Regions from separate parts of the Paenibacillus sp. Cedars genome, predicted to be linked through region 3. Evidence: riboswitches for the same ligand, from Rfam matches in the RefSeq annotation. Region 3 holds a riboswitch; each other region holds the start of a gene.

Region 1 (11,009 bases), on a different replicon from region 3:
GCTCACATTAGGGACCGGAAGCGCTTTCGCCGATTCCAAATTAAATACCGCAATCAAACCAGCCATTGGTGTATCTTATAAAACAGGTGGAACCACAACAAATGGTTTTGACTGCTCCGGCTTCACCACCTATGTTTACAAGAAGCTTGGTCTCAGCCTGCCACGAACATCTACCGCTCAATACAAGGTAGGTACGGCAGTATCCAAGAGCAATTTGAAAGCTGGCGATCTCGTGTTCTTTAACACATCCGGTAAAGGTGTATCTCATGTGGGTATTTATGTTGGGGGTGGAAAGTTCGCTCATTCCTCATCTTCTCGCGGTGTCATTGTCAGTCCGCTAAGCCAAAGCTATTACGCACAGCGCTATGTGGGCGCTAAGCGAGTGATGAGTCAAAGCACGTACAAGTCTGTAGCTGTAAACTACAACTAATTGGAACTTTATTGATTTATCCTTATAAGAGAGCCCTGGAGTTTTGAGATTGTGCCGATCTCACCCAGCGGCTTTTTTCTTTTGTTCACTGTGTATACCTCTATAACGTTTGGGACAACGAAAAAGTTCCCTCTTTTCAAAAAAAATATAAATTTATTAATTCAGAAACAACTTCATCAGCATTATTGGCAGCCCTTCATAAAGATCCTTACCTTTTATATACCCTTCCCGGCCTTCATTAAACGCATATTGGAAAATAATTGATTATACCTGACACTTCGACAGCTGATGCTATTGAATAATAGCGAAAATCATCAAGAAATAATTGCCAAGCTTGTTTGCTGTCTGATAGAATGGGTACAGTAACAACTTTGTCATTAATGTAAGTGCTTTAATACATAGATTACGATTGCCGAATTCCCATGGATATGGGAAGCGGGGGAACCATTTACGGGTGAATTGATCTTGCTGTCAAGGGATCATAGGGGACCTTCAACCGAACCCTCAAGCTAACCTCGCAGGCAGCGGAAGGAGCTCTTCATGCTGAAGAAGACGTTATCAGCGGCAGCCCTGAGTATTACGTTACTGTTCACTTCAGGCATTGGCAGCGTGTTTGCCGATAGTGCGCTGGACCAGGAAATTGATAAGGTATTGGGTACAAGATATAGTTATGGAGGTACAACCACGAGCGGATTTGACTGCTCCGGTTTTACCATGTATGTGTATGCCAAACTCGGCCTGAAGCTCCCGCATCAATCCGGCTCTCAATTCGATATGGGGACAAGCATAACCCGCAAAGATCTGCGGGCTGGCGATTTGGTGTTCTTCAATACAACGGGGAGCGGTATATCCCATGTTGGCATTTATGTAGGCGATGGCAAGTTCGCCCATGCCTCGTCGAATCGAGGTGTCGTCATCAACCGACTTGCTGAGGATTACTATGATCAGCGTTACGTCGGTGCCAAACGCATCATGAGTGATGATAAGTATGAACAATCGGCCGATACATCATCTTAGATGATAGAGGCTGACGATCCAGTGCACAGACCTACTGCCCGTTAAAGGAGAGCTCGCCTCTCTTTGACGGGCTTTTTCATGCAGCTCGCTCCCTTATATAAAGGGTACATGGATAATATACGAATGGAGGAAACTACCAATGGATGTTACCCCTATTTCATTTCGCGCCGTCATCATGCGTGAGGAACACGCTGAAGAAATATGCACCTGGTCCTATCCCCATCCTTACGATATCTATGGCTTCCTTCCTTGGGAGCAGATGAAGGGGCTCGAGGTGGAATTTGGCGATCCGATCATACGCCAGCAGCAATATATCTCGATTCTGGATGACCAGGATTCTCTGTGGGGGTTTGCCCAGCTGTTTCCCATGCACGAAGTGACACGGATCGGGCTTGGCATGCGGCCTGATTGGTGCGGGCGTGGAATGGGTAAACGATTTATGCAGACCATAACGCAGGAGGCCAGGCGCAGGAGGCCTACGGATGAGATTGATCTGGAAGTAATGACCTGGAATGAGCGTGCGATCCGTGCTTATGAAGGGGCGGGATTTCGCATCACCGATACGTATGAGCGGCTTACTCCGCAGGGAAAAGGCATTTTCCACTGTATGGTGTATGAGCCTCCAGCAAATGAGGAATAGTAATTCTGTCTATATGAAAAAGCACAAATTTGTGTATTTTTTATGAAGCCTCTTTGGATCGTTGCTTTTTTTGTCACAACTGGCTATGCTGTCTAGGGATGTTGGTTTATAATGGAGACAAGTGCAAAAGTGCAGTATACATAGAAGGGACGAAATGACGATGCAAAAATGGATCATGAGCGGATTGTTCTTCGTCGCATGTGCGTTGGCTATCGCGCTGATGTTTACGCTCCCGGGTAAGGAACAGGTAGCCCAGGAAGAGAAGCCGACCATGCCGGAAGTGACTCTCGATGCTGCCGCAGCGGAAGCAACACTGAAAGCAAGCTGCATTAGCTGTCACGGTGACCAGCTTCAAGGCGGCGCTGGACCAGCTCTGAATCAGGTAGGCGGACATATGGATGCGGATGCCATCTTCAACGTTGTAACCAAAGGTCGTAAAGGAATGCCTTCCTTTAAAGATCAGCTGAAGCCTGAAGAAATCGCAAACATCGCGCTGTACCTTGCTGAGAAAAAATAAAATCAGCTTACACGCAAAACACGCTTGATATCCGGAGAACCTACCGGTGCAAGCGTGTTTTTACATTAATTGGGGCCTATGGCGATTCTAACATCCTCATTGTCTCCCGCTTCAATTACTCCGCCTTGCTGTCCTTGGAACGACTCTTCTCGTAGGCCTCGTTAAATTGCTGCGCTTCCTTAATATCCACAGCCGTAATGCCGCCGTCATCCCATGAAGTAAGACGCAGCGTAACAACTTTATAATCTATGGTGATGTAGGGGTGATGTCCGAAAGCTTCCGAAATAGCTGCCACTTCATCAACAAAAGCGATTCCCTTCATGAAGGAGGAAAAGGTATACTTTCGTACAATCCATCTCCCTTGCTCAAACTCCCAACCCTCAAGCTTTTCCAGATGAGCTTCTACTTCTTGCTGCGTATAAAGCATCTTTTATCTTCCTCCCCGAAAAAAACCTATCGTAAAGCCGACTGACACATTGTATTGGCATTCTGTCATCTATTCTATTCTGCCCTGTATCTGTTCATAACTGACGTGATTATACAAGAGCTACAAAGGCCAGTTCTTCTTCACCAATCAAAATATGTATTCGATGGTTGGTCTGGTCATGCATGACAACGCCGCTGCCCACGCTAATAACCGGTTCGGTACCCAAAGCGTAGAACAAATCCTCTGCCAGCGCCTCATGAACCTCCGTTTTCTCGGCCTCGCCCAGATTGTTCCATTCCTCCGCTTCCATTTCAAAGAAGACATAGCTGTCGGAAATTCTCCCAACTGCTTCCGTTAATTCTGCCAGAATTTCGCCGTAATCTCTTCCGTGCTTAACGCCCATCTCGATCACTCCTTTCCTTGCCGTACTTAGCCTCGTTTCCCTTCCTTCCATTATACCGGAAATTACAACTAAAAAAAAAAGCCCGACCTGACGATAAATAGGATAACGCCCCACAAAAGGCGCCCGGTTCTCCATGAGAGCCGCTCTGACGAATGGATTCGTTATTTTATTTCTCACGGATGAGGTGTGGTATGGAAATTTCAACAATTATAGGCTTAATCATCGGTATCGTCGCGGTAGTGGTGGGCATGCTTCTGAAAGGCGCCTCCCTTCTCGCTCTGTATAATCCGGCAGCCTATCTAATCATTCTTGGCGGCACGGCAGCAACCTTATTCATCGGGTTTCCACTAGTCGAGCTGAAAAAGATTCCAAAGCTGGTCAAGATGACCTTTCTCAAACAGAATCTGATGGACAAAACGGACATGATCAAGCTGTTTATGGAATGGGCTTCGATCACACGCCGTGAAGGACTGCTCGCGCTGGAGACCAAGGTCGATGAGATTGATGACACCTTCCTGCGTAACGGTATGCGTATGATCATCGATGGAAATGATCAGGAATTCGTACGCGATGTATTAATGGAAGATATTAATGCCACCGAGGAACGCCATCGCTCTGGCGCCTTGATCTTCTCCCAGGCGGGTATGTATGCACCATCCCTTGGGGTACTTGGAGCCGTTATCGGCCTGATCGCTGCACTTTCCCATATGGAAGATATGGGAGAACTTGCCCATGCGATTGGAGCTGCATTTATTGCTACCCTGCTTGGTATCTTCACCGGTTATGTCATCTGTCATCCCATTGCGAACAAGCTGAAGCGTCTATCCAAACGCGAAGTTGAAATCCGCTTGATGATGGTAGAAGGCCTGCTGTCCATTCAATCCGGTGTGTCCACCATCGCAATTAATCAGAAGCTCTCCGTGTTCCTGACACCGTCCGAACGGGCTGAGCTCAGTGAGAGGGAGGCTGGTGCTAGTGAGCAAAAAGACTAGGCACGAGCCGCATGAGGAGCATGCCGATGAATCCTGGCTCCTTCCTTATGCAGACCTTTTGACATTGCTTCTGGCCTTGTTCCTGGTGCTTTACGCCATGAGCGCGACCGATGCACGCAAATTTCAAGAGATGAGCGAAGCCTTCAGCGTTGCTCTCACCGGGGGTACCGGCGTGCTGGATTACAGCAAAACGCTGCCCAGCGAAGATCCGCCGAACGTTAATGATCATAAGGCATCGTCCCCTAACGTTCCCGCTACAACCCCTGACCAAAGACGGGCTGAGTTAATGCGCCAAGAACAAGAGGACCTGGAGAAACTGAAGAAGCAGCTTGATAACTATATTAAAAATAACGGTTTAACTTCGGAGCTCAGCACGAAGCTGAATCACTCCCAGCTCGTCATTACGATACGGGACAACGCCTTGTTCCCTTCCGGCGAAGCCGTTGTGAAGCCTGAGGCCCGTAAGCTGGCCAAAGCCATCTCACAAATGCTGCACAAGTTCCCGGATTATGAAATCATCGTATCCGGCCATACGGATAATGTCCCGATCGCCAACAGCAGGTATCCTTCCAACTGGGACCTGAGCTCGGATCGAGCTTTGCAGTTTATGAAAATACTGCTGACCAACTCTGCGCTTGATCCGAAACGGTTCATGCCGATTGGCTACGGCGAATACCATCCGATCGCCGATAACAAAACCGAAGCCGGACGAGCCAAGAACCGCAGGGTTGAGGTATCCATTATACGTAAATATCAGGATAGTGCAACCTTTACCAACGTTGAAGATGTAACCGACGGAAATTAGTCACTACAGACTATAACACACAATAAACAACCGATGCACCTGGTCACCAGGGGCATCGGTTGTTCTGTGTAGATGCGGCATACCGCCAAACGGCTTCCGTCACACTACTCCAGCTTGTAGTTCAACAGCCGGCCGAGCTCCTCCCTCTCCTTCTCGTTGAGATCGCGCCACGAGCCGACGCGCTGGCTTCCAAGACGGATATTCATAATCCGGATTCGCTGCAGCTTTCGAACCTCATAACCAAAGGCGCTGCACATTCTGCGGATTTGGCGATTTTTCCCCTCTGTCAGAATAATTCGGAATACACGCTCGGACATTCTCGTGACCTCGCAAGGTAGTGTCATCTCACCTAAAATTTTTACGCCACTGGACATCCCTCTCAAGAATGTATCTGTAAGAGGGCGGTCTACCGTGACAATATATTCTTTCTCATGTTTCCCTTCGGAGCGAAGGATTTTATTGACGATATCCCCATCGTTCGTTAACAGAATCAATCCCTCGGAGTCCTTATCCAAGCGTCCAATCGGAAAAATCCGTTCTTTGTGCCCCACAAAATCCACAATATTGCCCTTAATATGCAGTTCGGTTGTACTCGTTATCCCTACCGGCTTATAAAGTGCAATATATACATGCTTCTTCTTATCTTGAAGCGGCCGCCCCTGGATACGGACATCATCGCCTTCCTCAGCCTGGCTTCCCAAGACAGCAACCACACCATTAATGGTTACCTTCCCGCTCTCCACCAGCTTATCCGCTTCACGACGCGAGCAATATCCTGTTTCACTGATAAATTTATTAATTCTCAAGATGCCATCCCCTTATCTGTAACTGCTTCCCGCTCAGCCCTCAATTGCAGTCCGCTGCACTGCAGGCAGGACAATACTCACCTTTGTGCCTATGCCCACTTCACTCTCAATCTCCATCGTGCCACGATGACCCTGAATGATACGCTGGCTGACCATCAACCCAAGCCCGGTACCGGTCTCCTTATTGGTAATAAACGGTTCACCCAGATGTGGCATAAGTTCTTCCGGGATGCCTTGACCCTCATCCCGAATGTCGATCTGCACAAGCTCTGCGTTAGGTCGTTTAAGATCGATCCAGACATTGCCGCCTTCCGGCATCGCTTCAATCGCATTCTTGAGCAAATTGATAAATACCTGCTTAAGCTGGTTCTCCTCACAGTGGACAAAGGTCGGTTCTACAGCAAATGTCAATTTGAACTCGATCCCGTACAGATGGGCCTGGCTATCGAGAAAAGATATGACATCGCCCATGATAATTCTAACGTCTCTCTCCTGAAAATGAATTGCCTGCGGCTTGGCTAATATCAGGAATTCACTGACAATCAGGTTGATTCGATCCAGCTCCGACAGCATCAGATCAATATGATCCGGATTGGTTTTATGGGTCTGCTGCTGGAGCTGCAGAAATCCGCGAAGGGTCGTCAGAGGGTTCCGTATTTCATGTGCAACCCCTGCCGCCAGCTGTCCAACCGTATTCAACTTCTCCGAACGCCGCAGCAGCTCCTCAATCCGATTGCGTTCTGTTACATCCCGGGACACACTAATCATCGAGGTAACCTCACCATTCTCATCCCGCACCAGCGAGGTGCTGATGCTGACCTCAATCGTACTGCCATCCTTGCGCAGACGAACGGTCTCAACCGGGGAAAGCCGTTCCCCGGCCCGCAGCCGCCGGATGCGTTCCTTTTCTTCTTCCTCTTTGGCCGGAGGCACTAACGCAAGCTTCCGCCCGACCACCTCATGCGCCTTCCAACCATATAATTGTTCAAACGCTTTGTTCACGCTAATCACACGTTCATAGGTATCTGTGGTATGAATCGCATCCGCCGTTTGATTAATGACGGATTCCAAATATTCCTTAACGGACTGATTCTCATCAACCATCTGCTTCAATTGACTCGTATAGTTACCCAAATTGCGGGTCATCGCATTGATTCGGCCTGCAAGCTGGCCCAGCTCATCCCGACTGCTTACCTCCAGCCTTCTATCAAAGTGACCGTCGGATACGTCGTTGACCGTCCCCAATATGGCTTGAATCGGCTTTGTAAAATAACCCGCTACAATATAACTTCCAAAAATCACGATTTCCAGTAAAACCAGCGAGATGGCCACAAGACTGATCATCTGCTCCCTCATGACAGAGGAGATGGCCTCATAATCCATGACCACACTGATAATACTTGTCGGTTTATCCTCAGATACGATGGGGATAAAGCTTTTCAATACCTTTTTACCATGAATAGTGCTGACAAATACGACATTATCACGGGTAGCAACAGCCTGCTGTACGGCCTCCATATCCTGATCCAGGCTGCCGTAATCATAGGTACCGAACGTTATCGGTCGATTGCGAAGCTTATAATGTACGTCGTCCGTTCCATCCTCCCTCATATATTCATTGCCAAACGTTTCAGGGTTGATGCCTGTCACTTCCAATATTCGCGGATTGGATTTCAGCGTCTCTTCCACGACCGTATCCGGACTCGTAATTTTCACAAAATCCTTGATGTTCGAATTCCGTATGTAGGGATCAATGATATAATTGCGTTTGCCGTCGTAATAGTACCCCCATTTATCAATAAATTCCGGATTGGATGTGGAGAACTCAAACGGTCCCGACCAGAAATGTTCGGCGTGCTGCCCCTCCGTAACCGATACGACTTTACCATACTGAAACAGCTCCTGAAACGCGGTATACCAATAGCCCCATTTCTTAGTCGAAAGACCGATTTCCTCTTCCGCGGAGGAACGGGCAACCACGATATCATCTTGAGTGCGGACCAGCAATGAAATATGCGTGACGCCGATCTCCTTGCTGAGCTCTTCCAGCTGCCGATTGGTTATATTTTTAATATCCGGATCCAATGCTCTGGCCGCATTGACCGAGGCCACCTTCAGCATATCGCCGAATATGTCATCCACATATCCAGAACTAAACCCGGTTTGCTGGACCGTTATGGCAATCTGAGTAGCTGCCATTACCATCTTGGTTTCACTATCCTGCTGCAAATTTTCCTGGGTTGTGTAATAGTTCAGCGTAATGTTGAGCAGAAGAATAAATAATACCGATATGGACATGATCATCGATAATTTCGTCTTGATCGACAAGTGGCATCTTCACCTTTCTGCTATCACATAGACGACTTGCGAATCTATATCCTCATGATACCTTGATCACGAACGTTTGAAAAGACAGGCATAACAACGCTTTTTTACACAATCACATTGCTATTGAAATAGGGAATCCTTACAATAAAGAGGTCATTCCAGGCGAAAAAAATAACGTATCCACAGATTGCGCACAAATACACAACTCATCTGTGGATAATGTGCATAACTTTGTGCATAAAATTTAAATTATCCACAATTCTGTCCACATCATGTTAACAAACGAATAAATGTTCGTTGAACAATGGGTATAAATACAGGGTTTTGACTGGATGTGAAAGGAGTCTTTCGTTTGATACCGAATTCAATAGACCCACTGACTGTGGATAATCCTAATCATGAACACTGGATGAGAGAAGCCATTGCAGAAGCACGTAAAGCCGAGGAGCTCGGTGAAGTTCCTATTGGCGCCGTCATCGTTCGTGGTGATGAGATTATTGGTCGCGGATACAATTTGCGTGAAACAACTTATGATGGAACGGCTCATGCAGAGATGGTGGCCATCCGTGAGGCAAGTCAACATCTTGGAGCGTGGAGACTGCTGGACTGTCGTCTGTACGTCACGCTGGAGCCCTGTCCCATGTGCGCAGGTGCCATCGTGCAATCCCGGGTTCCGCAGCTCATCTATGGCACAGGTGACCCCAAAGCTGGTTGTGCAGGCACTCTGATGAATTTGCTCCAGGAGCCGCGCTTCAATCACCGCACAACTGTCATAGACGGTGTACTCCAGGAAGAGTGCGCTTCGCTGCTCACTCAGTTTTTCCGGCGTTTGCGTGGAAAATGACCATATGTAAAGAAACAGAAAACCCGGCCATGACGGCCGGGTTCTGTTGTCTATGATGAACGATATTAATAAGTGCCCATTTGGCTCATCGATTCCTCAAATTGCTCCATCGTGATGACATCAGCGTCTTTTGGAATACCGATTTTGAACTCTTGTTTTCCGTTGATGTTGTTGTATTGGGTACTACCCTTCACAGCCAACTTCACGTTCTCATTGGTTTCTGGATCATTGAAATCCACGTTCAACACAACATCTTGATAAGCAGGGAAATCTTTTTTATCGATCGCTGTATTGATGTTAAAAGTATTGATCTTCAGGTATTTCTGGATTTCGTCCAAGCCCGCTTTGAATTCGTCTTGGTTCACAGCAGATACTTCCGCTTTAGCTGCGTCAATATCTTCTTGCGTCAGACCCAGCAATTCACGGTACTCGTCTTTAGCTGCAATATCAACTACCTTCGGAGCAACCTTGTTTACCAGGATGTCTAATGCTTCATTAAGCGTATCATTGGTTACAAAGAATTGAACGACTTGTTTCGCATCCACGCCCTCTGGAAGCGCAGCATCTTTTACATTGATATCTTTGAAGTATTTGGCTTGATCATATTCGCTAAGCAACGCTTCAAGGATTTCATTCACGAATTTCTGAGACTTTTCGGTATCCAGGCTCTCCGGACTAAATGTTTCGCCGGATTGCTCAGCAAGCTCTTTCATATCCATCACGAGGTACTTACCTACAACATCCTCTGGGAACGGAAGCATCGGAATGCTTGGAACCTTGACGTAGATCTTCTCATTGGTCATTACCATATCAATGTTGATGGACATGGCCATGTCGCCCTTCAGATTGATCCCCATGTTCATTTCGGTTTGCATAGGCTCCGCTTGATAGATGCCATCCAGCGTAACTTCAGCATTTTTCAGCATTGTCATCGCCTGGGTTACACTTGGGTCGCCTTCAACTGCAGGTATGTTAACTTGAAGGTCTTCAATGACAAATTTACTCTTCATTTCATACGACGTCATCTTCATGGCATTCGTAGCAGCATTGGTCATCGCCGCTTTAGGCTCTTCTTTTTTGGCGCAGCCGGATAGCACAACCGTCACTGTGAGCAGCAGTGTCAGCATGATAGCTGCAAACTTCTTGTTCATTAAAATTTTCTCTCCCCTCTAACATCAAAAAAAATAACAGACCTTCTAATCATAAACCATTTACCTAAAATGAGAAACACTTTCTGGAATATTTGCTGAAATTTATATTTCCTTTCTTTTTCCAGGAGTCTTAAATTTGAACTTCTTAACATGCGAATAAGGTGGGGCCCCAGAATATTACACTTGCACACTAATACGGAAGATTTATGAAAAGGTTTCATAACGAAAAAAAGAACCTCCTGTCGAATTACAGGAAGTTCTCACGATTCTTGCTTCTAGCGCTTCTGTATTAGCGCCTGAGGCCGTTTAGCCTTCCGGGTTGAAATGCCCGTCCTGCTTACGGATCTTCGCTCTGTGTGAGCCTGACAGCGGCTCCTGACCGCCACGGTCATGATCCTTGCGCTTTTTCGGCTGCTCTTGTGCTTCAGGTACTGGAATCGACTTTGGCTTGCTCATCTGGTAGCCCTCCATTTCGTGGATAACAACGATGGTTTCGGCAATCATGTCCTGATTTCGTAAAGTGAAGGGACTGGGATATGTCATTCATATAATCAGTGATGCGTGATTTGCTGCAGCGCTTGAGCACATTCATGAATATGGCGTGTATAGTCACCTACCATACCCTGAATATTCTCGTTACGCTCATCTG
Region 2 (11,009 bases), on a different replicon from region 3:
TTGAAGCGGTAGGGTTACTGCAGACAAGCCGGATGTTCGTCCCGGAAACGGATGACCATGTATATGAATATGAGCTGCAGGCGCCGCTCAGTCCGGCGGAGTTCTTCAACACACAGCATCTGACACTGCTGCTTCGGGACAAGGTGGGGAAATTTGCCGTCCTGTCGCTAAGGGAAGAGCTGTGGAGCAAGGAGCCTCTTGAATGGTCCGGTATTTCCTTAAACAAGGAGAACATTTCGGTTCCCTTTTATGATATTTTTGAGTTGAACACGCACGTTATTGATTATGAGCTGGAGCAAGCGCTGGAGGAGGTCGCGGTGTCGCGTAAGTCCATCCTGCCGCCGAATCCGCAAGGGGATGGCCTGAATTATGCCGACATCATTCTTCGCTTCCCGCGTGAATCCCGCAATCGGGTCTTTGTGGAGCGGCTCCGCTATGATCACGAGCAAATGGGCATTGTGAATTACGTTGTGCGCAAATACGATCTGAGCACGCAGGACTTGTGCCGGCTGCTGGATGAGGACGGCATATTTACCGAGCATGGCGAGGTCGTGCTGGATGATCTGCAGCACAAGGCCAGCCTTCACTTCCGTCAAGGAATGAAGATGCAGGAGAAGCGGCAGATTACGGCAGGCAAAGTGATCGCTCTCCATCAGGAGATGACAGCCGATCCGGACGAGCCCGTACAGGAGCATGCGGTACAGACGGAATTTTATGTGGAGGTTCCAGCCCAGTTCCAATCGAAATGTGATATACACCAATATAATATGATGCTTCGCAACGAACCCTATACCCGGCTGCTGCAGACGTTCTTTCCAGGCTCCGTTCCTGCACAGTTCCTGGATATCTTTGAAAAGATTGATCTGAGCTACAAACTGCCGGGTGAAGTCATCAACGTGCTCATTCATTATTTAATGTCGCTTATTGCCGCAGGCGGCGAGCAGCGGATCAACCGCAATTTTGTGGAAGCGATCGCTTCCAACATGCTGCTGAAGCAGGTTAACAGCTACGAGAAAGCTGTTCAATATATACGTGATCAAGCCAAGATGAAAGGCAAACAGAAGGCAACCACGCAACGTACGCGTACATACGCTAAGGGCGGGAAGGTGAAGCCGGAAATCCCGGTGGCGCTGGAGTCCGATCAGGGCGAGGCCGTATCGGATGAGGAGTTCGAAGAAATGATGCGATTTGCAGCAGAAATGCAAGCTGGCAATAAGAAGGGCGGGTAATGAGATACCGCTCATGAGAGGAGGAAAAAGAGATGGAGTCCCTTGGTGAACTGCTAGAGAGTATGAAAAGTCCTGCGCTTCGGCGCAGAACCGAGCAGATTACGGAGGATTTACTCAAGAATCCTCTGATACAAGCATTGCGGAGCGAATTCCCGGAAATCGATGATCGGGTCATACGCTTAAATTTAAGTAAACTGTATCAATATGCGGGGGACCAGGCCCATTGCCAGTCGTGTCCGGGGCTGGACCGCTGTCCAAATGATTTCCAGGGGCATATCAGCAAGCTGGATATTCAGCGGGTGAATGGAACGGTAGAAATTTATGAGCGGAAGGCTCCTTGTTCCTTGCAGATTGCAAAGACCAGCGAGGACCAGATCAAGAAACGGATTCGCAGCTTTTATGTGGATGAGCATGCCTTGAACGAAGGTTATAACAATATGGAGATTATGGCAAAGGACCGTTTGCGGGCACCTGCGGTTCATCAGGTCTTTAAATATATCCGGGATACCAAGGAGAACGGCTTGTCTCCGCGAGGACTGTATCTTACCGGTTCGTTTGGCACCGGGAAGACCTATCTGATGGGGTATTTGATGCATGAGCTCGCGAAGGTGGGCCACTCGGGCGTCATTGTGTACATGCCTGATTTCGTGGAGGATCTGAAAACCATGATGCAGGATGGACAGAAGCTGAAGGAAATGGTGGAGACCATGAAGCATTGCGATCTGCTAATCTTTGACGACATTGGTGCGGAGAACTTGAATCCGTGGGTTCGGGATCATGTCCTTGGTTCCATCCTGAATTTCCGGATGAACCGGCTGCCGACCTTCTATACGTCAAACTATCCGCTCGACGGACTTGAGCAGCATCTCAGCTTCACAAGCAAGGACGGCGAAGAAGCCCATAAGGGGCAGCGGTTGATGAACCGGATTGCGCCTTTTGTGGATGTGGTCCACTTATTCGGCGAGAACCAGCGAGGTAAATTTTAGATCGATTGCGGCGGTCACATCTTTATCATGAACAAACTTCCCGGAAATCGTAAAAAGTCTGATCCCGTTAGCGTACAGAACGCGGCGGGATCAGACTTTTTAATGCTGCACAAGGAATCATCAATTAGCCGACCAGGAACTTGATAATAACGAATCCGAAAAAGATGATGGTCATGAAACCGAACATCCCCACGAAGCCCATCATCAAATCGCCAAAGTCATTGCGTGGTTCTTCATTGATGTGCTCCCGTGGATCGTTAACGCGTACGTTTACATCCATGGTGCTTGCCTCCTCAAAAGGTGAACATGTCGTGTGAACACGAAAACTTGACAGTCACCCGACTTGTTACTAGTAGTATACCCAATGCGCAAATCATTTGTAAAGATTGCATAAAAATCCCGTGAAATCCTCTTTCTTTAGGTGAGTATATTTCACTTTTTCGGGCCGATTGTGGTATACTAAATTCGTCGACCCATTCGACAATTATGATTTGCACTATACCCGATCTTATCCTGTGAGGAGGAGAATACAATGGCTATCGTCAATGTTACCGACCAAACCTTCGTGAATGAAGTTGAAGGCGAAGGAACGGTTGTAGTTGATTTTTGGGCGCCGTGGTGCGGCCCTTGTAAAATGCTTGCTCCGATTCTGGACGAATTGTCTTCAGAACTCGGTGATGATGTGAAAATCGCAAAGGTGAACGTGGATGAGAATCCGGAATCCGCAGCACGCTTTGGCGTGATGAGCATTCCGACCATGATCTTCTTTAAAGACGGCCAGCCTGTCGATAAAGTGGTTGGTTTGAATTCCAAGGAAGCCTTGAAAGGCATTATTGCAAAACATCAATAAGCGTGGTTTGGCATCAGCTGAAATCCGCTTTCATACAGCGCCTTCGGTATAAACCCGAAGGCGCTTTGTGTGGTTATTCATAATGGTTTATATTTATGGTTAATAATATATAATCTCCTTGGAGAGGAGGAAAAGCATGGACGATTTTGCTAAACAGCTGCAGGAGCAGGAGAAGGCGCTTGAGAGTATTCGCCATAAGCTGGCATTACTGCCGGATCTGCCCGGCTGTTACCTGATGAAAAATCAGGATGGAACGATTATCTACGTGGGCAAGGCCAAGGTGCTGAAGAATCGGGTGCGCTCTTATTTTACCGGTAGCCATAACGGAAAAACCCAAATGCTCGTTTCGGAAATTCGCGATTTCGAATACATTGTGACAGGCAGCAACATGGAAGCACTCATTCTGGAGTGCAACCTGATCAAAACACATCAGCCCAGATTCAACGTGCTGCTGAAGGATGATAAAACCTATCCATACCTTAAAATTACGAATGAAGAGCATCCTCGTCTGGAAGTGACCCGAAGGGTGCTTAAAGATAAAGCGAAATATTTTGGCCCCTACCCGAATGCGTATGCGGCACAGCAGACCAAAAAGCTGCTGGACCGGATGTACCCTTTGCGCAAATGCGGTGTCATGCCTAAAGAAGTGTGCTTGTATTATCATATGGGGCAATGCTTGGCTCCATGCGTGAAGGAAGTGCCGAATTCCGCGTATGAGCAGATTACCGGCGAGATTAACTCTTTTCTGAACGGCGGACATGAAGAGATCAAGAAGGAATTGCAGCGCAAAATGCAGGAGGCCGCGGAGGATTTATATTTTGAGCGTGCCAAAGAGCTGCGGGATCAGATCATCCATATCGATACCTTAATGGAGAAGCAGAAGATTACGACCACGGATACACGGGACCGCGACGTATTCGGTTATGCTGTGGATAAAGGCTGGATGTGTGTGCAGATTCTGTACATGCGGCAGGGGAAAATGGTGCAGCGCAACAAATCCGTCTTTCCGTTCTACGGGGATGCGCACAGTGACTTTATGTCTTTTATTGCCCAATATTACAGCGACAATCCTGCACTGCCGCAAGAAATTTTGCTCCCTGGCCCTCTGTTGATAGAGGAAGCTGCTGGTTCAGTAACCGCAACGGGAACCGTTATCGAAGCTGAAAGCGTACAGGGCAAGGAGAATGCCGCGGATTCGGCGAGCCAGCCAACTGCAGGTTCTGCGGAAGAGCTGCAGGAAGCCTTAGTCCAGGCTCAAGAGGAGAAGGCGGAGGCAGAGGGTATCGTGGATGCCGCCGGCGGGGCTGCCGCCTTGCAGGAATGGCTTGGAGTGAAGGTACACGTGCCGCAGCGGGGCTTGAAGAAACAGATGGTGGGCATGGCATCGGATAATGCGAGGGTTTCCCTGGACGAGAAGTTCCGGTTGATCGAGCGCGATGAAGAACGCACCTCGGTTGCGGCGGCTAATCTGGGTGAAGTGATTGGACTCCAGTCGCTCAACCGGATTGAAGCATTTGACAACTCGAACATACAGGGGAGCAATCCGGTATCGGCCATGGTGGTATTCACCAATGGGAAGCCGGATAAAAAGGAATACCGCAAATACAAAATCCGCACCGTCCTGGGACCGGATGATTATGATACGATGCGTGAAGTGATTCGGCGGCGGTACGAGCGCGTCTTGAAGGAGAACTTGCCGCTTCCCGACCTTATCGTGGTTGATGGAGGCAAGGGACAAATCTCTGCGGCCATCGATGTATTGGAGAATGAGCTGGGACTGTTTGTCCCGGTATGCGGGCTTGTGAAGGACGCCAAGCACAAAACGGCGCAGTTAATGATCGGAGATCCACCGGAGCCGGTAACACTGCCACGGGACAGCCAGGAGTTCTATTTACTGCAGCGCATCCAGGATGAGGTTCACCGCTTTGCGATTTCCTTCCACCGCGATCAACGCGGCAAATCGATGGTATCCTCGAAGCTCGATTCCATTCCCGGCATAGGGGAGAAGCGCCGCAAGCTGCTGCTGAAGCATTTTGGCTCGGTCAAAAAAATAAAAGAGGCTTCAGTCGAAGACTTCAAGCCCCTTTCCATAGGTGAAAAATTAGCAACGCAAATTCTTAATGCACTTCGTGAGGAGGAGTCGTAACATACGGCTTCTCTTTTTTTGTCGGATTGAAACGGTATATCAAATAAGCAACAATTCCCGGCAGCACCATGTAGAACACCCCGATCAGCAAGTTAGCGGTATCCTTGAGCATAATGAGGCTGAGGCCCATCAGAATGCTGTTGAAGATGACGTGGGAGAACATGGCCGCGAGATACCCGTATCTCAAGAAGATGTAACTGAACAGCAATCCGATGATGACCAGCTCGATAGGCCTCGAGATCACGGGGTATATCGGATAAAGCGTATGCCCCAGCGCCCAGATGAGCGAGGTGATCAAACTTGCCACAAAGGTATTGCGAACGATTTTCTTCAGCATTTTGATACCAAACAGCCGGTATACGGCTTCCTCCGATATGCCTGCAAACCAGGCCATCAAAGGGAACAGCCATGGATACAGCATATTGTATGGCGATTGCGTGGCATCGGTTGTGGACCATGTATTCAAGGTAAGGCCAAGAACAATAAAGATCACAGATTGAACCCCGAGCAGAATGAACGCCCACATATACCCCAGCTTCATGCTATCCAGCACATAACGTCCATACCCGGCTTCCTTGGCCCGCGGCCATGGGTTGAGGCCGTCTTCTTTTTGCCACAGCCCGTTGCCTCCGACCAAGGAGAAGTAGAGCAGCGCGGAGAAGATAAGCGAATAAACCGCATAGAATATCATCATGCCGAGAATGCCGGTGGAAGACATGCCCTCGGATTTGAACACGGGTACCAGATTGTACGTATTCAGCATTTGAATAACGAATAGCAGCGCCGATAGGAACAAGCCGCGTTTAAACGAGGTGTAGGCTCTGGTCTTCACGCTGTACACAATGGCAAGTATGCCAAGAATCAGGGTAAACAAACCGTAACCCGCCAGCGTTAGCAGTGTTGCATCTTGAGTCTGCTTGTTTACATAAGCGGAATGCGCAGCCGGAATCGAGAAGGATGGCTCATAGGAGCGTAATTTCCCGTGCTCGAAGGTGAAGCGCAGCTCCAGCACGGAATCGCCGATCTTGGTTTCCGGATCCACGTATTTCAGCCGGGGTTCTCCTTCCCGCGTAACCAGCTTCAGATGCGAAATATCGTAGCCTGCACGCTTGAGCCAAGGCTCGGCAAGCTGCTGCTTATCGGCCAAAGTCATGCCGTCCTCTACGACAAGGAGCATTTGTTTCTGCACTTTACCCTTGTTCAGTTCAATCCGGTCATAACTGGAGCGGGCAAAATCATACGAGAACCCGACGATGCCGGAATTCTGCATATGCACGTCCACATTGAGGGCATCGCCTCCCGGCTCGCTGAAGCGAACGCGGTATACGTCATAGGGATATTTGGCCTCAAAGGTTTTGTTGTACTCCGAGAGTTTCTTTTCCCTCGCTAAATATCCGTAAAGCTCCGATTTGGATTGATATGTAATCAATGTCTCCTCAGCTTCCGCAGCGGAGAACTGCAAGTGCTCCTGTGCGAACCTGGAAGCGGCTTGCTGGGCTTGTGCTTTGGATATAATATCCGGAGTGGCCATCTCGGTAGAATCCGTATTGGCTGATGGAAATACCTGAAATAACAGGAACAAAATCAGGCCAACTGCGGCAGGCGCGATGAGCTGCTTCAAGTTGGGCTTCAGCCTCAAAGGCTCTCTTGCACGATTCATGAATTTCCTCCTCTGGAAAGTTGATACTCCACTGGGTATTAGAGCTGCCTGATGAAGAACGCATAGAGCCAATATAACATAGATATGAAAGGGATAAGCAGCTTATCCCAATTTGGTAATAATGAAATAAAACGATGAAAATGAATGAAAGGTTTCGAAAATGTTAGAGAACCATACGCTTGTATTCTTGAATATGCCCAATTCGAGCTCTTTTAAAGACTTTTTGGGTGAAAAACGGCGTTGGGTTACGTACCGGATTGGGTTATAATCACATCATGCTTCAAGGAACCGAATATTCCAGCCGAATTTCGTACTGAAAATGGGGGAACCATGTAATTGGGGTGAATTTCATTATTCTATAGAATAATGAATAGGGCGACCTGTGGAAATGCCCGAATCCGTCAGCTAACCTCGTAGGCTGCAGCACAGGAACCAGACCGTAAGGGGCACTGCGTTTTCCAGTGTCTTTTTTCTTTGACTTTTTTTAAGAAGGTGACGGATTGAACTCCAAATTAAAATGGCTCAGGTTGTCCCCGCCGCAGATTCTGGTGCTTGGTTTTGCGGCCATTATCTTCATCGGGGCTGCATTGTTAATGCTGCCGATTTCCAGTAGAACCGGCGAGCCGCTTGGATTTATTGATGCATTGTTCACTTCGACATCAGCAACGTGCGTAACGGGTCTGGTTGTGGTGGATACAGGGACAACATTCAGTTCTTTCGGTCAGATCGTGATCATGCTGCTGATTCAGATTGGCGGGCTCGGCTTCATGACGATGGCTACTTTGTTTGCCCTGGTCCTCAAACGGCGAATTTCCCTCAAGGATCGTCTTGTCCTGCAGGAGGCGATGAATCAATCCTCGATGGAAGGCATCGTAAGGCTGATTCGCAGAGTATTGTTATACTCACTCGTGATTGAGGCTTGTGGCGCTGTACTGCTGTCTATCCGGTGGGCGTTTGATATGCCGATCGGAAAAGCGATATATTACGGTGTTTTTCATGCGGTGACCATGTTCAACAATGCCGGTTTCGATTTGTTTGGCGATTTTCGAAGCTTGACCGGGTATGTATACGATCCGGTGGTAAACGTGGTCGTGATGTTTTTGATTGTTTCAGGCGGTATTGGCTTCATTGTATTGTCTGATCTGATTGACTTTCGGAAACAGCGGAGACTGTCATTGCATTCCAAGGTGGTGCTCTCTATGACAGGAGCGCTGCTGCTGCTCGGATTTATCGTTATTCTCATATTTGAATTCACCAATCCGCGAACGCTCGGCTCCCTCAATTGGGGCGGGAAGTTCTTAGGAGCGTTGTTCCAATCTGTAACGCCGCGCACAGCGGGTGCGAATACTATAGATATTACGGGCCTAAGGCAGGCCACACAGTTTTTCATCGTGATTCTCATGTTTATCGGCGCATCTCCCGGATCAACCGGGGGCGGTATCAAAACAACGACGTTTACCATAATGGTTGGTGCGGTCATCGCCATGATGCGGGGACGCGACGACATCGTCATGTTCCGTTATCGGCTTGCACAGGAGCGGGTACTGAAGGCGTTAACCATCGCACTTCTCGCCTTGCTGCTCGTTCTTGCGGTCTCCATGATTCTGTCCACGACAGAGGAAGGGGAGTTCCTGGAAATCCTGTTCGAAACAACGTCCGCGTTCGGTACGGTGGGGCTCTCGATGGGCTTAACGCCTGATCTGACCGTGTTCGGCAAAATATTGATCAGTATTACGATGTTTGCAGGACGATTGGGTCCGCTGACACTTGCTTATGCACTAGGGCCGAAAAAGGGTAAAGAATTATATCGTCATCCGGAAGGCAAAATGATTATTGGATAAGGAGTATAGGAGAGACATGAAACCAAAGCAATTTGCAATTATCGGTTTAGGACGATTTGGCTCCAGCCTGGCGCTTGAACTGATGGAACAGGGATATGAGGTGCTCGGCATCGACCGGAACGAAGAGGTTGTCGAGGATATGAGCGAGCTGCTAACACATACGGTGGTCGCGGATGCTACAGATGAAGAGGTGCTTAAATCACTCGGGATCCGCAACTTCGATTGTGGGATTGTTGCAATCGGGAATGATATCCAGATGAGTATTTTATCCGCCATCTTGTTGAAAGAGCTTGGTGTTACCACGGTAGTGGCCAAGGCGATTTCGGTCCTGCATGGCCGGGCTCTGGAGAAGCTGGGCGTGGACCGGGTCATCTTTCCGGAGCGGGATATGGGCATTCGGGTAGCTCACCAGCTCGTTACGCCGAACCTGCTTGATTATATCGAATTATCCAAGGACTATTTGATTGTGGAGATGACGGTTACGGACTGCATGGACGGAAAAACACTGAGCGAGCTGAATACGAGGGTTCGTTATGGCGTAAGCGTGGTAGCCCTGAATAAGCAAACCGGCATTATTGTGGCTCCGACCGCCATGGACGTGGTGAACTCGGGCGATATTATGGTCGTTATCGGATCCAATGATAACGTAGACCGCTTTGAATCTGAAGTCGTGAACATGCTTGAGAAATAAATATAGAAGAAAAACCTGACGGCTATGATCGCTGTCAGGTTTTTTTTGATTTTTCCTCTTCCAGTCTCCGGAACAGAATCTCTGTCTCGTCAATCCACCTGCTGGCCGCTTTGCTGAGCTCCGAGGCCTGGCCGTAAATCAGCGACGTCGTTCGACGGGTTTCGATGAGTGCGGGAATATGAATGTCGACCAGTCCGTTATCGGATAATAACTGTGGACGGAGGTACGACTTGGGCAGAAGTGCTGCCGCCTTGCAGGTAGGAATCAAACGGACGATCGCCTCGAAGGAGTCAATTTCCATTCGAATATCCGGCATAATGCCCCAGCGGTGGAACAGGTCATCCGTCAGCTTGCGGTACCACGTTCCGGTCGAGAAGATAATCATTGGCAGTCCTTGGAGCTGCTCAATTCCGACGTCCTCGATGTCAGCCAGCGGGTGCGATGAGGGAATGACAAGCTCCAAGTGGTCATCAAACAGCGGAATGCAGTTTAGGCCGGGCTGGTTGATTGAGGAGGCAACGATGCCGACATCCACCCGCTTATCTCTTACATACGAAACGATTTCATGGGTTTTGCCGGTAATCAGCTTGATTTCGGCTGCAGGATGGCGCTCCATGAATGCATTGACCAGCGGGGGCAGCGTCGTCTGAAGGGTGGTCAGGCTGGCACCCAGATTGATCGATATTTGGTCGCCCTCCCGGTAATGGGCCAAAGTCTGCATGAATTTGAGCTGCTGCTGCCGCTGCTCCAGGGCAAAGGTGTACACAATCTGACCGATGGAGGTGAGCTCCAGGCGTTTGCCGCGGCGGTTAAAAAGCTGCAGTCCGAGCTGATCCTCAAGCTTCGCTATTTTTCTGGACAGGGCTGGCTGTGACAAATTAAGCAGTTTGGACGCCTGATTAATGCTGGATTGCTCTACAACGACGGCAAACATGTCCAGTTCCTCGAACATGAAATTCCTCCTATATAAAATAGACATACGTGCAAATAATTGCTTATGCGTATAGATTATAACGATTAATAATTATATTGCAATTCCATTATAAGAAAAAAAGGAGTAACATGAGACATGACACAAGTTGTTCACACTATTGCAGAAATAGGCAGCTTTTTGTCGTTGAAACGGTTTGAGTCCGCGTTCAAAGAGGTCGGTTTTCAATACTGAGGCTTGTGCTGCCGGTGTGCGTTTCTTCAAAACGCTTAGATTGGATGAAGCCAGGGACGTCAGGTGCGCAGCTGGAAGTTTGGGTACGCTGCACCGGAAGGTGCGGCTGAATTCAAGATTCGATGCCGAGTGGCTTCTTGATTCACTTCGCGATCCCAAGCGGGCTTTTTGAACAACCTCTTTAGGACAGGGAAAGTGTAATTGTTCTGAAAATAGGAAAGATTGAAAATGAAAACGCTGCACATTGGAAAGGGGAACGTCAACTAATGAAAGGGTATTATTCCAGAAAGCTACATTCCTTACTTGGTGTCATACCGCTGGGAGCATTCTTGATCAGCCATATGATCTCCAACTTTAAGGCTTTCGAGGGCGGAAAGAAGGGCTTTGAGGGGGCCGTGCATTTCCTGAACAGCATGCCGCTCGTTTTTTTCCTCGAGCTGT
Region 3 (11,009 bases):
CTTTATCCTTATATCATTTCCCAGTAGTTTTTAATAAGCTGATGGAGATCCCATTCCTAGGAGGCTTATATCATGTTTTTTTAGTGATTGCGTCATTTCAGATGTGGTGGCCACTCATGTGCCCTGTACCGGAATTTGATAAACTATCCAATGTAAAAAAGTTAGGGTACATTGCAGCCAATGCAATTCTGTTATATCCAGCATGTGTAGCCATAATTTTTGCCGGCAACATTCTTTATGATCCATATGTGAATGCTCCACAACTACTTTCATTTTTGAGTCCCATTGATGATCAACAATTAGGTGGGATTATCATGAAAATGACGCAAGAGGCCGCATTTGTAGTCACACTTGCAATCATTTCAGCAAGATGGTATCGGAAGGAGAAACATGATGACCCCATTGAAGTTTATGATGTGAAAATTGACTCATCGAATACTTAGACCACAAGCATTGCATAATTCCCAAATAATTGATTTTTTCTCATTGCAGAAAGGAAGTTAACTATGGGCCCAGACAATTTGACTCTATGGATAGCATTTGCAGCAGGATTTTTGTCTTTTATATCTCCTTGCTGTCTTCCGCTCTATCCATCCTATATATCTTACATTACCGGGATTTCTGTTAAGGAGTTAAAGGATGGTAAGGGGATCATGCAAAAGAAGGCTTTTGCTCATACCATATGCTTTATGCTAGGATTCTCTGTCATTTTTTTCGCATTAGGGTTATCAGCCAGTTTAGTAGGAGATTTATTTTCAAATAATCGCGAATTGATTCAAAAATTAGGCGGATTATTAGTGATTGTCATGGGATTAATCATGCTTGGAGTTATTCAGTTACAGATTTTAATGAAGGATAGGAAGTTTCAAATCAAGCATAAACCGTCAGGATATCTTGGATCCATATTAGTTGGATTATCATTCTCTGCAGGATGGACGCCGTGTATCGGACCCATTCTTTCAGCCGTTTTAGCTATGGGAGTTACAAATCCTGAAAAGGCAGTGGGCTATATTAGCGCATATACGCTAGGGTTTGGAATACCGTTTCTTATTATGGCTTTTTTTATTGGCAGATTAAAATGGATCTCAAGGTACTCTTCACTAATGATGAAAATTGGCGGAGCGATGATGGTGCTCACGGGAATATTGCTTTACACAGATCAAATGACCAAGATCACCATCTGGTTAATTGGGTTATACGGCGGATTTACAGGTTTTTAACCTAATCGAGATGTGGAGTTAAGGCGGTGATAAACATATAAAACGGCAAGTAAGTAACATCTAAAAGGTCACTAAACGAATAAATAGCTGAGGTGAAACATGAATAATAAGAAGAAATCATCAAGAAATCTAGTTATCTTTACCATCATCATTGTAGGGCTAATGGTAGCTTTGGTTTTGATAAACCAAAGCAGTCAGAAATCAAAAAGTTCGGAAGGGGCATTCGATAATCCACCGGTTACGGAAAATCAGCCTACCCTAGGAGACCAAAATGCAAAGGTTTCAATCGTGGAGTTTGGTGATTACAAATGTCCCTCCTGCAAAGCGTGGGGGGAGAATATAATGCCACAACTTTCGAAGGACTTTATCGAAACAGGACAAGCATCATTCTCCTATATTAATGTTCTTTTTCATGGTGAAGAATCAAAAACAGGCGCACTTGCTGCAGAAGCGATAATGCTGCAAGATCCTGACGCATTTTGGACATTTCACCATGAAGTATTTAATGCACAACCTGCAACAGAGGAGCATGATAACGCATGGCTAACCCCAGATAAGGCGCTGGAGCTTGCTAAAGAATATACGCCCAATATTGATCTAGCGAAGCTTAAAGAAGATATGGGAAGTAAGCAGATCGAAGACCAAGTTAGTTTAGATGAGGAATTAGTCCGTGAATATAATATACAACAAACACCAACGATTATGATCAATAATGTTATGGTATCGAACCCGTTTGATTATGAGGAGATATCTTCCTTAATCAATGCGCAACTTAAGGAATAGATGGGAGAGGATCGAGTAGTGGTACGTGACAAAACAATATATTTAGCCTGGGTTGTCGCACTTACAGCAACGCTTGGAAGTCTCTATTTTAGCGAGATAAGAGGATTTATTCCTTGCGAATTGTGCTGGTATCAGAGAATACTAATGTATCCACTCAGTATCATTCTAGGAATTGCGGCTTTTTACAGTGAGACAAGGATAAAAAAATATGTGCTTCCATTTTCGATTTTTGGAGCATGCGTTTCATTATTTCATTACTTGGAGCAGAAAGTCCCTGGATTTGCGGAGATCAAGCCCTGCACGAACGGGGTGCCGTGTAATGTACAATACATTAATTGGTTTGGTTTTATAACGATTCCTTTTCTCGCATTAGTAGCCTTTATTTTAATTACAATCTTAATGATACTTACAAGATCTGAGACTGGTGTGAACCCAAAATCAGGTTCCTAACAGCTAAAAAAACACCAAAACCACTACTAGAATCAGTACTAATGAGATAATAGTTGTTAGCGTTGCACCAAGTAACCAGGACACTTTGTTCTTCACGAAAAGGGATAATAGTAAATGGATGACAAACGGACAGATATAATATGCTATCAAATGAACGGTATTGTTGAAATCGATAAAATAGATATCCGTCAGAAAAACGATACTAATCATAGTAAACAGTAACAGTGAGCTTAAAATCATAATCCTAGGCTTGAGAAGTGAAAGAAAAGTATCATTGTTCAAAGTGTATCGCCTTCCTTATGTAAATATAGGGTGTTTAATTAATTATGAACTACTCAATACATCGGTTACAAACGATGTGGGATTGAGGTGAAAGGATTTGTACGAGGCGATTAATCCAATTGCATTTCGATTAGGGCCAATTCAATTATACTGGTACGGGATTATTTTAAGCGTAGCTGCACTCATAGGTCTTATCGTTGTTATACAAGAAGGCAAACGGTATCAGATCCATCCGGGGTTCTTTTTGGATATGGTACTTGTAGGCGTGCCATCCGCTATCGTCGGGGCTAGAGCTTACTATGTCGTATTCAAGTGGGAAGATTACCGCAATAACTTCTGGGACGTTTTCAAAATATGGAATGGTGGAATCGCCATTTACGGAGCTTTAATCGGAGCGATTATGGCTATGATTTTTTTCTTTCGTTTGCGTGGCTATAATTTTTGGCGCATTGCAGATCTATGTGCTCCGGGATTGATTATAGGACAATTGATCGGGCGTTGGGGAAATTTTATAAATCAAGAAGCTCACGGAGGGCCAGTATCTGAGGATTTTCTCAGAACAACATTACATCTGCCTAACTTTATTGTCAATCAAATGAATATCGAGGGTGTCTATTATCATCCGACCTTTCTGTATGAGTCCATATGGAATTTTGTTGGTTTGTTGTTGCTCTTATGGTTGAGACGTCAGCCTTTTCTACGTTCAGGGGAATTATTTTTGACTTATTTCACTTGGTATTCCATTGGACGGTTTTTTATCGAAGGACTGCGTACCGACAGTTTAGCTTGGTATGCCTCTAACTGGCTTGCAGCGTTGATGAAATTGCTTTGGTCACCGATGGGGCTTTTGTTTCACGAAGGCGAAATGAGTTATGGTACTGTTCGTGTTTCGCAGCTATTAAGTGTCTTGATTGTCCTTATTGCCATAAGCCTTATTGCAAACCGAAGGTTTAGAAAACATCAGGAACGATATGCAGACCCAATCGCCAGCAATAGACCTTAATTAATTTAATATAAGAGGCAGTCGACCTTGGTTCGACTGCTATTTATATTTCGAACCTCTGCAAAAGTATTACAGTATTGTTTTATTTGCTTCTGCGTTCAAAATGAATTCTTTTTGAATAATGTCCTGATATAAGTCCAATAGGTACGGGATTTGAACAAATCTTAACATTAATTTAAGGAGGGAAAGAATTCTAATGATAAGATTGACAATCGAGAAAAAATGGACTACATTATGTAGGGTTACAAAAAATTCATAAATTGTGCCGAATTTCGTTTTTGAAAACGGGGGAACCATTTTTGGGTGAATTATTCTTGTAGTAAAGGGAGTATAGGGATCCTTCTACCGAACCCTCAGCTAACTCCGTAGGCATCGAAGGGAGAAATAATCTTGAAGAAAATTTTACTGTCGTTGTTAGGGTCTGCCATTATATTATCTTCGGGAGCAGCCAGTGCGTTTGCAGATAATCAACCTAAGTTGACTACTGAAGTAAGTAAAGTCGTTGGAACACCCTATAAATGGGGAGGTACAACTTCAAGTGGTTTCGATTGCTCCGGCTTTATTCTTTACATTTTTGATAAATTCAACTTAGATTTGCCACGTACATCGAGTGCTCAGGCCAAAGTGGGTACTCCAGTCTCAAAAGCTAATCTGAGACCGGGTGACTTAGTTTTTTTTAATACGAGTGGCAGGGGAATTTCTCATGCTGGAATCTATATTGGCAATGGTCAATTTGCACATTCGTCCAGTAGTAAGGGTGTAAGGATAAGTAAACTGTCAGAAACCTATTACAAACAACGTTATGTAACTGCAAGAAGAACCATTAGTCAAAAAAGTTACATGATGATGGTCGGAAGTTACAACTGAAATAATTAAAATGAACAAGCCCTTCATAAATGAAGGGCTTGTTTTATGATTTCAATTCAATGTTACCCTCATAGGTTTGCAATCGTGTTTCCTTCTTAGACATACGTTTGTACTTATAATTAAGTGTACAAAACACCAAATACTTGATGCCTATATAGAAGATCTACATTTCTGCCGATACTCAATATTGAGATATTCATTATTGATGAATAAATGCTCATATGATACTTTAAGTAAAAATATTATAGGAGGTATGATATTTATATGTTAGATACTATTGTCATCGGTGGAGGTCAGGCCGGGCTTGCGGCTGCTTACTATCTCAAACAAAATTCAGTGAATTTCCTCATCCTTGATGGTCACAGGGAGGTTGGTGATTCATGGAGAGACCGCTATGATTCTCTTCATCTGTTTACGCCAAGAATGTATAATAGTTTACCTGGTGCTCCCTTTCAAGGTGATCCTCAAGGTTTACCACATAAAAATGAGGTTGCCGATTATTTGAAAAATTATGCGAAGCGTTTAGAACTTCCTGTTCAAAGCAATACACAAGTTACATCATTAAACATGAACAATGGAATCTTTGAAGTCTCCACAACGAAGGGTACGTTTAGATCAAAAAAAGTTATAGTAGCCACCGGTCCTTTTCAGAAGCCACTAGTTCCTTCCTTTCATGACAAGCTTGGTGATGCAGTTATACAATTACATTCTTCTGAATATCGAAATAAGAACCATCTCAAGGAAGGGGGTGTTCTTGTTGTAGGTGCAGGAAACTCTGGGGCCCAAATTGCCAGTGAGTTGGCAGATGATTTTGATGTGCATCTGTCTGCAAGCGGTGAGATCCAGTATAAACCGTTACATATTTTCGGGAAGAGTATTTTTTGGTATTTCGACAAGGTGGGCTTTTTAACAGCAAACCGCAAAAGTACGTTAGGTAAATGGTTGCATGCAATGCCAGAACAGATTTATGGAAAAGAGTTAAAGCTGCTCATTCAACAAGGAAGGATACAACTTCATGCAAGGACGGAAAAGATAGTAGATCAAACGGTGTATTTTCAGAACGAAGAATCTCCCATACATATCGACAACATTATCTGGGCTACAGGTTTTAAACGTGATGATCACTGGATAGATATAGAAGCGGCATTTAAAGATGGGCATATTGATCATATGGAAGGTGTATCCGTTGTAAAAGGACTCTACTTTGTTGGATTACCGTGGCAAACATCAAGAGGGTCAGCGCTGCTTGGATGGGTGAAGTATGATGCTAAGCGTATTGTTGATTATCTACTGAGAGAATAAAAATAGGGTAGAAGTCGTTCGAGACTTTTTCTTCTGACAAAATTCGGATTGTTAATCGTAATCCTTTCGTTTTTTGTGCCTTTGCTATAAAATAAGTGGTAATGGTAAATAGGATGGTGATTACGAAAATGGAGCAGAAGGATCCCTTGATTGAAGATTGTGACACATCATGCTTTGGATCAGAGGCTGATTTAAAACAAGTTAAGGCCGAAATGATTGATGAGCAAGCAGCTGTTCAAGTGGCAGACTGGTTTAAAGCCTTCAGTGATCCTACTCGGGTTAAATTGATCAATGCTTTATTGCAGAAAGAATTATGTGTCCATGATCTCTCTGTATTACTCGAGATGGGACAGTCAGCGATCTCGCATCAACTGCGATACCTTCGTAATATGAGGATCGTAAAACGTCGTAAAGTGGGCAAGACGGTGTTTTATTCATTGGATGATACGCACATCGAGCAGATTTTTACACAAACCCTACAACATACAATGCATGGAGAATAACATGAAAGCACCCGCAGTCAGCTGCTGGTGCTTTTTTTGATGTGTTTAGAAGTCTTCACCTAATTTAGAGGAGAATGTACGAAATAATTGACAACTAAGTTTTCATTTGAATATAATGAGTTTAAATAACATATGAATAATTGTTCATGTGTGTACGGCAAGGTTGGTGGAAAGGAGATTATATGATGGAAGCTCAACAACAAAGGGTTAAAAAAGAATTGATATTAGAAGGATTAGATTGTGCTAATTGTGCAATGAAAATCGAAAATGGTGTTAAGAAAATTGAAGGTGTAAGTTCCTGTTCCGTTAATTTTGTAACGAAGACACTAACGATGGAAACTGCGAACGGACAGGTTGAAAACATTGTATCGAAAGCCAAGGAGAAAGTGAAAACACTAGAGCCTCATATCCGAGTAATTGAAAAGAACAAATCTGCAGCAGGGGCCTTACATTCAGAGGACAGTCACGGTCATGAAGATGATCACGGACATTCTCATGAACATGGAAATGAAAATACGAAACGGATGTTAATTCGTTTATTGTTTGGTACCGCTATTGCTGCGGTTGGCTTATTTTCTTCTTTCTCCGGTTATTTAGAATTTGCACTGTTTGCAGTAGCTTACATTGTTATAGGTGGAGATATTGTCTTTCGGGCAGCTAGAAATATTGTTCGCGGCCAGGTTTTTGATGAAAACTTCCTTATGACGATAGCAACACTTGGTGCTTTCGCCATTCAGGAATACCCTGAAGGTGTCGCCGTGATGTTGTTCTATCAGGTTGGGGAGATGTTCCAAGGGATCGCTGTAAATCGTTCTAGAAAGTCCATCAGTGCTCTTTTAGATATTCGCCCTGACTATGCAAACCTTAAAATGGGTAGCGATACAAAACGTGTATCTCCGGAAGAAGTTAAAATCGGTGACTATATTGTCGTAAAGCCAGGCGAAAGGGTACCTTTGGATGGTAAGGTCATTGAAGGGATGTCAGCGGTGGATACCTCTGCATTAACTGGTGAATCGGTTCCAAGAGAAGTGGAACCAGGTCAAGATGTTCTGAGTGGATTTATTAATAAGAATGGTGTGTTAACGGTAGAGGTGGCCAAGGATTTTGGTGAATCTACAGTTTCAAAAATTCTGGATCTAGTTCAGAATGCCAGCAGTAAAAAAGCACCAACAGAAAATTTCATAACAAAGTTTGCCCGCTATTATACACCAGTGGTAGTCATTATTGCGGTATTGCTCGCTGTGCTACCTCCTCTTATTATAAGTGGAGCCACATTCACTGATTGGATTTATCGTGCTTTAGTATTCTTAGTTATTTCATGTCCTTGCGCTTTAGTTGTTTCGATTCCGCTCGGATTTTTTGGTGGTATTGGAGCTGCTTCGAAAAAAGGGGTATTGGTTAAAGGAAGTAATTATCTCGAAGCTCTTAATGATGTCAAATACGTTGTTTTTGATAAGACGGGGACCCTTACAAAAGGAGCATTTACGGTAACCAACATCCATCCCATGGGCGAGATTTCTAGAGACGAGTTGCTCAAATATGCGGCTTACGCCGAAATGCACTCTACCCACCCGATTGCAGAATCAATAAGAGCAGCATACGCTCAGGAAACACGTGAAGAAGAATTGGAAGGATACAACGAGATATCTGGTCATGGCATTCAAGTAAAGGTCAGTGGAAAAGAAGTCTTGGCCGGTAATGCGAAATTAATGAAGAGAGAGCAAATTCCATTTGATCAACCTGAAGATTTAGGTACTATCGTACACATTAGTATTGATCGAGAATATGCAGGGTATATTGTCATTTCGGATGAGGTGAAAGAGGATTCTGCAGAAGCTATTCGCTCATTGAAGGAACTGGGCATTAAGAAGACGGTTATGCTAACCGGGGACTCCAAAACTGTAGGAGAAGCTGTGGGACGCAAACTCGGATTAGATGAGGTACATGCTGAACTGCTTCCACAGCATAAAGTAGAAGAAATTGAAAAGCTGGATCAACAGAAAACATCAAAAGAGAAAATCATATTCGTTGGAGATGGTATTAACGATACACCTGTATTAGCTAGAGCGGATGTGGGAATTGCAATGGGTGGACTCGGTTCAGATGCGGCCATTGAGGCTGCTGACATCGTTATTATGACAGACGAACCATCCAAGATTTCATCCGCCATTCGTATTGCGAAGAGAACCCGAAGAATCGTGTGGCAAAATATTATCTTCGCACTTGGAGTTAAAGCCGTGTTCTTGTTACTTGGAGCCTTTGGCATTGCAACGATGTGGGAAGCCGTTTTCTCCGACGTTGGGGTAACACTCCTCGCTGTATTAAACGCAGTTCGTGTCATGAAGAGTTAAAATCAAAGAGCCGTAAGCGGCTCTTTTTTTATTTCATAACCATAGTACCTTCTTTAGCAGTTCTATAACCAGCAAGCTCGAAAGGATCAAAGGGTTCGGATGTTATCTCCTGGCATTAGGATATAAACTATCTAACAATACAGAGCGTGGTTGTGAATATTCTGAGGCTGATTTGTGTTGAAAAGGTGAATAAAGCGTGAAAGAGTTATGACAATCGCCTAAAAGACCACATTGCGTAGTCTTAATTATATACAATGGTTTAAGCACGTATAAGTCGACAGGAGGAGTGAAGGAAAGATAACTATTGAGTGCGATCTGATAATCTAAAAACGTATGACTTGAATTTATGAGAAAGGGGTACTTCATGAAAACAAAATGGGCAACGTTATCATTGATTTTTATTTTTGCTACTATTCTGACCGGTTGTGAGCCACTTAAGGTCTTAGATCCGAAGGGACCGCAAGCTCGTACAACAGCTGATGTCATTATGATATCCATATGGACCATGGCGATTGTTGTTGTGGTTGTGATTGCACTTTATGTTTCGATTATAAGGAAGTATCGAGCCTCCAAGCAAAGTGATGAGTATGAACCTCCTCATATTGAAGGAAGTCTCAAACTCGAAATACTCTGGACATCGATCCCCATATTAATCGTAGCTTTCCTTTCGTTTGTAACGGTGAAATCCACTTATGAAGTGGAAGCTATCCCTAAAGGATATAAGGAGGAGCCTTTAGTCATATACGCATCTTCTTCCAACTGGAAATGGCATTTTAGTTATCCTGAAGAAGATATTGAAACCCTAAATTACTTGTTTATCCCGACTGACAGACCGATTCAATTCAAACTGTATTCTTACGGACCCATATCGAGTTTTTGGATTCCCCAGCTCGGTGGACAGAAGTATGCCATGGCTGATATGGTAAACACTCTAAATCTTGCAGCTGATGTGCCAGGTGAATACACCGGCCGGAATGCTAACTTCTCTGGTGAAGGGTTTGCTCAACAGACGTTTAGCGTAAAAGCACTTTCTCCAGAAGAATATGATGATTGGGTCACTGAAGTTAAAGCAACAGCTAAACCTCTCACCGAAGAGAAATTTAACGAACTGCTCGAACCAGGACATCTTGGACAGTCCACATTTACAGGAACACACTTAGGCTTTTCACCACCTCCAGCAGGGCACCATCCTTCAACCAAAGAAACGGATGCTGAAGGTGATCCTCCAACTGACGAAAAAGGCAAAGAAAATCCTGATGAAAGCAATATGAGTAACATGAACCATTGAGTTCAGCAGAAAGGAGACAGGAGCATGGATTTTTTCGATCGATTTGCCGTCCCCAACCCGGGGCCGACAATTTATGCCTCAATGGTTGCTATAGCTCTTACCGTTTTCGCGATAATCTTTGGCTTAACCTACTATAAAAAATGGGGTTACTTATGGCGTGAGTGGTTAACAACGGTTGACCATAAACGTATTGGTATCATGTATCTCATATCTGCTCTGCTGATGTTATTCAGAGGCGGCGCAGACGCGATTATGATGCGTGCACAAACGGCTGTACCTGATAATAATCTTCTTGGAGCCCAAGAGTATAATGAAATATTTACAACCCATGGGGTTGTCATGATTATCTTTATGGCGATGGCATTTATTATGGCTTTAATGAACTTTGTGGTGCCACTTCAGATTGGCGCTCGGGATGTTGCATTTCCGAGGCTAAATGCCTTAAGTTATTGGTTATATTTTTCCGGTGCCATGCTATTTAACATTTCTTTTGTAATCGGTGGATCTCCTGATGCTGGTTGGTCATCTTACTTCCCTCTTGCCGGGAACGAGTTTAGCCAGTCCGTAGGAACGAATTACTATATGTTCGCTCTTCAAATTTCGGGCATGGGTACTTTGATAACGGGGATCAACTTTATCACGACGATATTAAAAATGAGAGCACCAGGTATGACCTTGATGAAGATGCCCATGTTCACATGGTCCGCGCTGATTACTAACCTTATTATTGTGTTTGCGTTTCCTGTCCTAACCATTGCGCTCATCATGGGGACAATGGACCGATTATTTGCCACCAACTTCTTTACAACGGCAGATGGCGGCATGGACATGCTTTGGGCTAATTTGTTCTGGGTTTGGGGTCATCCAGAAGTCTACATTTTAATCCTGCCAGCATTCGGTATTTATAGTGAGATTATTTCTACCTTTGCTCGACGTAATCTCTATGGCTACAAATCCATG

Evidence for each region. Region 3 has a riboswitch for cyclic di-AMP ahead of B9D94_RS00075 (C40 family peptidase). Riboswitches for the same ligand answer to the same signal wherever they lie in the genome.
Region 1: another riboswitch for cyclic di-AMP. It lies ahead of B9D94_RS28005 (C40 family peptidase); the one in region 3 lies ahead of B9D94_RS00075 (C40 family peptidase).
Region 2: another riboswitch for cyclic di-AMP. It lies ahead of B9D94_RS04110 (TrkH family potassium uptake protein); the one in region 3 lies ahead of B9D94_RS00075 (C40 family peptidase).

The regions. Positions count from the first base shown of each region.
Region 1 covers NZ_CP020866.1:5,808,486-5,819,494, forward strand. The annotation lists gene B9D94_RS28000 (C40 family peptidase) at 1-430, shown strand, start outside; cyclic di-AMP (ydaO/yuaA leader) riboswitch at 831-969, shown strand; gene B9D94_RS28005 (C40 family peptidase) at 974-1,447, shown strand; gene B9D94_RS28010 (GNAT family N-acetyltransferase) at 1,587-2,087, shown strand; gene B9D94_RS28015 (c-type cytochrome) at 2,248-2,604, shown strand; gene B9D94_RS28020 (4a-hydroxytetrahydrobiopterin dehydratase) at 2,720-3,031, opposite strand; gene B9D94_RS28025 (hypothetical protein) at 3,141-3,434, opposite strand; gene motA (flagellar motor stator protein MotA) at 3,626-4,426, shown strand; gene motB (flagellar motor protein MotB) at 4,410-5,231, shown strand; gene rluF (23S rRNA pseudouridine(2604) synthase RluF) at 5,336-6,037, opposite strand; gene B9D94_RS28045 (ATP-binding protein) at 6,071-8,365, opposite strand; gene tadA (tRNA adenosine(34) deaminase TadA) at 8,718-9,209, shown strand; gene B9D94_RS28055 (hypothetical protein) at 9,275-10,360, opposite strand; gene B9D94_RS28060 (hypothetical protein) at 10,667-10,816, opposite strand; gene B9D94_RS28065 (hypothetical protein) at 10,912-11,009, opposite strand, start outside.
Region 2 covers NZ_CP020866.1:530,374-541,382, forward strand. The annotation lists gene B9D94_RS04080 (replication initiation and membrane attachment family protein) at 1-1,229, shown strand, start outside; gene dnaI (primosomal protein DnaI) at 1,262-2,215, shown strand; gene B9D94_RS04090 (hypothetical protein) at 2,340-2,495, opposite strand; gene trxA (thioredoxin) at 2,748-3,065, shown strand; gene uvrC (excinuclease ABC subunit UvrC) at 3,202-5,211, shown strand; gene B9D94_RS04105 (CPBP family intramembrane glutamic endopeptidase) at 5,183-6,871, opposite strand; cyclic di-AMP (ydaO/yuaA leader) riboswitch at 7,161-7,306, shown strand; gene B9D94_RS04110 (TrkH family potassium uptake protein) at 7,372-8,712, shown strand; gene B9D94_RS04115 (potassium channel family protein) at 8,729-9,403, shown strand; gene B9D94_RS04120 (LysR family transcriptional regulator) at 9,438-10,355, opposite strand; gene B9D94_RS04125 (succinate dehydrogenase cytochrome b558 subunit) at 10,835-11,009, shown strand, end outside.
Region 3 covers NZ_CP020864.1:7,294-18,302, reverse strand. The annotation lists gene B9D94_RS00100 (cytochrome c oxidase assembly protein) at 1-443, shown strand, start outside; gene B9D94_RS00095 (cytochrome c biogenesis CcdA family protein) at 507-1,220, shown strand; gene B9D94_RS00090 (DsbA family protein) at 1,320-2,003, shown strand; gene B9D94_RS00085 (disulfide oxidoreductase) at 2,004-2,453, shown strand; gene lgt (prolipoprotein diacylglyceryl transferase) at 2,833-3,738, shown strand; cyclic di-AMP (ydaO/yuaA leader) riboswitch at 3,992-4,125, shown strand; gene B9D94_RS00075 (C40 family peptidase) at 4,129-4,605, shown strand; gene B9D94_RS00070 (flavin-containing monooxygenase) at 4,870-5,907, shown strand; gene B9D94_RS00065 (ArsR/SmtB family transcription factor) at 6,036-6,410, shown strand; gene B9D94_RS00060 (heavy metal translocating P-type ATPase) at 6,593-8,761, shown strand; gene qoxA (cytochrome aa3 quinol oxidase subunit II) at 9,126-10,049, shown strand; gene qoxB (cytochrome aa3 quinol oxidase subunit I) at 10,074-11,009, shown strand, end outside.